2 regions of the Veillonella sp. ICM51a genome follow, and region 1 is predicted to be linked to the other one. Evidence: a T-box and tRNA genes for the amino acid it is inferred to sense, from the RefSeq annotation. Region 1 holds a T-box; the other holds one or more tRNA genes.
The links. The T-box of region 1 lies ahead of thrS (threonine--tRNA ligase). A T-box ahead of a tRNA ligase gene usually reads a tRNA of that ligase, here a tRNA-Thr.
Positions count from the first base shown of each region.

Region 2: it has a tRNA-Thr gene. The T-box ahead of thrS (threonine--tRNA ligase) is inferred to sense a tRNA for this amino acid. The anticodon was not compared.

Region 1 is NZ_JAPX01000018.1:994-4,211, reverse strand. Features, by position in the region: gene HMPREF1504_RS02145 (hypothetical protein) at 1-581, shown strand, start outside; T-box leader at 830-1,059, shown strand; gene thrS (threonine--tRNA ligase) at 1,133-3,043, shown strand.
Region 2 is NZ_JAPX01000041.1:37,363-40,580, forward strand. Features, by position in the region: gene fliB (flagellin lysine-N-methylase) at 1-813, opposite strand, end outside; gene HMPREF1504_RS07185 (PepSY domain-containing protein) at 986-1,555, shown strand; tRNA gene HMPREF1504_RS07190 (tRNA-Thr) at 1,605-1,680, shown strand; gene HMPREF1504_RS07195 (SAP domain-containing protein) at 1,984-2,601, shown strand; gene HMPREF1504_RS07200 (hypothetical protein) at 3,158-3,218, shown strand, end outside.

The DNA.
Region 1 (3,218 bases):
CTAGCCGTGGTGTACCTGAAAAACCATTGGGCGTACAAATGGAAATCATTAAAGATACTTTCACAATGGGCGCTATCGACAATAGTAAAACCGTACAAGGCCAAAACAGCAAGGGTACATTGTACATGACCGTGCCTAAGGATTTAAAACTCAATCCTAGTAACGACATTCCTGCAGACGTGCGTGAAACAATGCCAGCTATGCTTCGTGGCCGCATGGGCGAATCCATGATGGTTAACCTATTGCCACTAAATGATGAAGAAAAACAACAACTTCGCAATAACCCGCACAATGCGAATGCTATCGTATTCAATCGTGCTATGGGTATGGCGAGCAGCATCGGCAACTCCGCTAAACAAAGCAAAGTATATACATACATGAAAGACCATTACCTCAACATAATTATTGTTGCAAAAGATTACGACGATAATGGTGCTCGTGGTAGCGGCGTCTTGATGGTATCTAAACAAGACAATTCCGATGACGTAATGTTGATCCTATTCAAGGGCCCAGACATTACAAACTCTAAAATTGAAAAAGTAATTGGATCTATGCTATCTGCGCACTTTGAACGTAAATAGATAGTTCTTGGAAATACTACAGGCCTGTAGTAATTTTTAGAAGATGTGTATTCGTATCTTTAGAAATAGAACAGGCCTGTACTAATTTTGGGGAAGATGTGTATGCGTATCTTTAGAAATAGAACAGGCCTGTAGTAATTTTTAGAGAGATGTGTATGCGTATCTTTAGAAATAGAACAGGCCTGTTCTATTTTTTAGGAGGTACTTATATAGTTGAAATTTTTTAGTACCTATGATAAGATATCTTAGTAAAAGTGATGCAAAGGACATGATTCTCATATCCCTGTGTACCAGAGAGAGGCAGATGCTGGAAATGCCTTACACATATATTAGAGTTACCCCCTTTAAACTGATTTGTCGAACCTAAGTAGGCAAATACGGCAGCCACCGTTATCGGGCTTAATGAAGTGAATGAACTGTATCCTTGTGATGCGGTGAATTAACTAGGGTGGAACCGCGAATGATCTTCGTCCCTTGTTTTGTAGGGATAGAGGGTCTTTTTTTATTACCTAAAACCGACTATCCTAGTTCATAAATTGGAGGAAATTAAAATGGCAGATGTAAAAATCATTTTACCTGACGGTAGTGCAAAGGAATACGCTGCTGGCACTACTCTTGGGGAAGCAGTAAAAAAATTGTCTAATAGTTTGGCTAAAAAAGTGTTAGCAGCCAATGTAAATGGAGAATTAACAGATCTTCGTGAAGAACTCGTAGATGGTTCTGAAGTAGCCTTCTTAACATTTGAAGAAGATGGTGGTAAACACACATTACGTCACACAGCTTCTCATGTTATGGCACAAGCAGTTAAACGCTTATGGCCAGAAGCAAAATTAGCTATCGGTCCTGCTATCGATAAAGGTTTCTACTATGATATCGATATGGAACATACATTGACTCCTGAAGATTTGACTAAAATCGAAAAGGAAATGAGCCGTATTGTAAAAGAAAACTTGCCTATTACTAAATCTGTAATGTCTCGTCAAGAAGCTATCGAGTTCTTCAAATCTAAAAACGAAGATTACAAGGTAGAATTGATCGAAGACCTTCCTGAAGATGCTGTGATTTCTTGCTATGCACAAGGCGATTTTGTTGACCTTTGTGCAGGCCCTCATGTAGCATCTACTGGTAAGGTGAAAGCTTTCAAATTACAAAGCATTGCAGGTGCATACTGGCGCGGCGATGAAAAGAACAAAATGTTGCAACGTATTTACGGTACAGCATTTGAAAAGAAAGAAGAACTAGATGCATACCTTCATATGCTTGAAGAAGCGGCTAAACGCGACCACCGTAAACTTGGTAAAGAACTTGGTTTGTTCGTTATCAAAGAAGAAGGTCCTGGCTTCCCATTCTTCTTGCCAAAAGGTATGGCTCTACGCAACGAATTGGAAAACTTCTGGCGCGAAGTACATCATGATTTCGAATATGATGAAATCCGCACACCAATCATCTTGAATAAACATTTGTGGGAAACATCTGGTCACTGGGATCATTACCGTGAAAATATGTATACTACAATCATTGATGACGAAGAATATGCAATTAAACCTATGAACTGCCCAGGCGGTATCTTAGTTTACCAAAACGAAATGCATTCCTACCGTGACTTGCCACTTCGTTATGCAGAACTTGGCCTAGTTCACCGTCATGAATTGTCCGGCGCACTACACGGCTTGTTCCGCGTTCGTGCTTTCACACAAGACGATGCGCACGTATTTATGTTGCCTGAACAAATGCAATCCGAATTGATGAAAGTTATCGAATTGTTCGACCGTATCTATAGCCAATTTGGTTTGAAATATCATGTTGAATTGTCTACTAAACCAGACAATGCAATGGGTGATGATGCAATTTGGGAAGCAGCTACAGAAGCATTGCGTAACGCTATCGAAGCAAAAGGCATTGATTATGTTATCAACCCTGGCGACGGCGCGTTCTATGGTCCTAAACTCGATTATCATATCGAAGATTCCTTGGGCCGTACATGGCAATGTGGTACTATCCAATTGGATATGAACTTGCCTGAACGCTTCAACGTAGAATATATCGGTGAAGATGGTCAAAAACATCGTACTATCATGATTCACCGTGCATGCTTCGGTTCCATGGAACGTTTCATCGGTATCTTGACTGAACACTATGCTGGTGCATTCCCAACTTGGATGGCACCTGTTCAAGTGAAAATATTACCTATCTCCGAAAAACACGTGGAATACGCTAACCAATTGGCAAAACAAATGCGCCATGACTACGTTCGCGTAGAAGTAGACGATCGCAACGAAAAAATTGGTTACAAAATTCGCCAAGCACAAATGGAAAAAGTTCCTTACATGCTCGTTGTTGGCGATAAAGAAATGGAAGACAATTCTGTTAACGTACGTAAACACGGTGGCGACGAATTGGGTACAGTTCCATTTGACGAATTCTTCAATTCCATTAAAATTGAAATTAAAGAACGCAACTAATTATATAATTGTTGATATATCTGATTATTTATCTATCATTTTTTGATGGATTTAACGATATTTGGTCAATAATAATTTAGTATAAAAAATCCTCTTATATACTGGACAGTTATCTTTAGATTTTATAATCTAATAGTAGCAGTTCATATATAAGGGGATTTTTCTTTCATTATAG
Region 2 (3,218 bases), on a different contig from region 1:
TCCGAATTGATGTGTTAGCAGTGCGATGAATACTGTGGCGTCAAAGGCGTATCGCACAAGGCTTTCTAACGAGTATTCTGCAAGCATATCAATTTGGCGGTATAAGATGTATTGATACACCTTGTTGAGTGCGGATACATCGATGGTGTCAGCCTTAAGTAAGTCCATCGTAGTTGATGCCGTTGTCGATGACAGCATGGCCTCTAAATGGGCTAGTTGTTTTGTCCATTCCTCATCGATAGGCTCCGTTTTCTTATATATAGTAACTAACTCTTGGCAGTAGTGGATAGAATGATTGAGTGTAAACTGACAAATAGCAGGATTAATACCTAATGCTAAGAGGTCAAAGATATTTTCGAGTACGGGACGGTCTTCAGCAGTAAATTCGCCGTCATCATCTTCGATAGTGAATAGCAATTGATCGCCTTCGGTAGCTAGTAACTTTTCTACCGATTCTTCGCAGGATAGACCGACGCCACAGAGCTCGAGGTCTTCGATATATTTATAGAACCGCGGATGCATATGACAGGTATCGCATAAACTATCTTCGCCTAGTTCTAAGACCACGCGGCACAATCCATCTTCCAGTAGCAACGGACAGGTAGGCTGTTTGTCGCTAAACATGAAATAATAGCCTTCGTCATCGACGGTCATAAATTTCCGTAGGTCTTCACCTAATGGTGTAGGCAGTGTTTGATATAATTTAGCCGTCTCCTCATCTACATCGATAGTCCACTTTTGACAACATGTATGATGACATTGATTGGCTTTGCATTGAAATGTATGGTAAAAGGTTGGATATAAAGAAATCATAGTACTCACTTGTATATATTATTAACTATTGTTTTACTAATTAAATTGTAACATATGCTATCTATTCGTGGGTGTCATTTTAGATTATGATTTTGTTCGTGAAAGTTCTAACTATTGTGTATAATAGTAGTATATGGAATATTTACTAATACTATTTATGTAGGAGGAATTTATGAAATCTATGTTCGTAAAAGGCGGTATTGCATTGGCACTAGCAGCGGCATTTGGGGTAAATGCACCAGTTGTTGATGCGGCTAGTATTGTACCGGTACAACCGACAGTAGCAGTTGTTGATGCTAATCATGCAGCCATTGTAGGCGCCAATACATTGCTCAATGCTTTCATTCAACAACATCCAAAAGCAGCGATTACAGAAATTGCATTTGATGGCGAAGATGGTCAAATTAAATATGAAGTTGAAGGCTTTGATTCAACAGGTAAGTATGAGTTGAAATACAACTACAATACAAATCAAATTGGTGAAACAAAAGAAGGCGCATACAAGGTTGGTTTAGAGAAAAAGGCCTTTGATCCTACTCGTATTTTAACGCCAGACGCAGTTGTAAACTTTGCCTTTGCTCAAACAAAAGGCCAAGCAACTAGCCTTAATAGCTGGTCTGTAAAAAATGAAAAAGGTCGTTTTGTATACGATGTAGAATTTGGTGCCGCTAATCATCAAGAAATTGAAGTACATGTAGACGCTTTCACAGGTGAACTCGTATCTGTAAAAGGCGTAAAATAGGTGTATTTGACATCTTACTGCAATAGGAGTAGGATGTTACTATACACATGCTGGTATAGCTCAGTTGGTAGAGCGGCTCATTCGTAATGAGTAGGTCGTAGGTTCGAATCCTATTATCAGCTCCAACTAATTTTATGAATTTCTGTGAGTATCAATGAATTGGATAGATTAAATAAATATAGATAATACCAGCTTTATTGATACTCTTAGATATTCATGATAGTCTATAAGTTGATTATAATTTGTCCTCTCTAAAAAACCCTTTAGGTTATCGCCTAGGGGGTTCTTATTATATATTAGAGTATGTTAATATATGTCAATATATGTTTAATAGCTTTTTTAGGGTATCTGGAATGTTGCGTTTTGTTGAAAGTATCTAATATATAAAAAAACCCCATTTAGAAATTTGGAGTTGTAGAGGTGAGCATTTGGAAGAAAATAGACCTGATTTTAGAGATATAAAATCATTTGAAGAATTTAACAGATACTACTGGTATCGAGAAGAGCTTTCACAAATTTGTAAGTACCTTGGATTAGAATACAGATGTACAAAAAAAGAATTAAATCATATTATAGAACAATATTTTAAGGGAAATAGAGTAGAAAAATTTTTGAGGAAAAGAAATAAAAATCAAACCGAAATAATAACCCTAAATACATCATTACTTGAATGTGGGTTTTCCTTTAATCAGAAATTTCGTGATTATTTTTCAGCTGTAACAGGTGTTAATCCCTTTAAATTTAATGCTGATATGGCAACAGCTTGGCGAAAAGTAAAACGGGACAACAACATAAATTTTACAATCCAAGATATGATTAAAATATACTATGGAGAGTCAGACTACGCCAAGTATGATAATTCAGCTTGCCAATGGAATCAATTTCTAAAGGATTTTTGTGCAGATGAGTTTAGCAATCATTACTCTAACAAGTTAAAAGTTGCGGCTATTCTTTGGAAAGAAGTTAGAGATTCAAAAAATAAAAAGATTTATTCACGGGGACTTCTAAAAGAATATAGCTACAAAATAGAGGAGTACTGTAAGTAAACAACTTCAAGTTTGTCGAAGGGAATATAAAGTATTAAAGACGATAGAAATAAAAAATCTATCGTCTTTTCCATGCCTATTTTCAATTTATATTGCGAGCAATAAATAGGGAAAACTCGCAAGAGTTACTAACCAGTATTTCAAATTTATTTTTTAAAAATTACAAATCTATTGGTAGCTTTTTGGTAGCTAAATATAGTATTTTTTCTAAAAATTTACTCATGAATGATCTAGCTGTGGGTCATATTGAAAAAATTAGTATTTAATAATATGGGAAATGTTGCATGCTATGGGCTTTCACAGAAATCAGCAGACATAATATGAATTGATGATTCATGAATCACATTTGTAAAAATTCTATAGAAATTTAGCCGAAAATTCATATATATTTCATGCAATAAATTGAGCTGTTCTGATATCTTAATTTGCATCTCATACGCGGTGGCTAAGATGGTCTCAGTTAGCCGCCATAGGCCTAGGTGGTAAACAGATGTGATTGTACATAGGTTATATTCCATAGCTTATATGCAATTAACTATTTGAAACTTAGGAGGACATGATGAAGAAATCTATCGTAAGAACTAGCCTTGCATTGGCAGTAGCTGGTGTATTAGGCA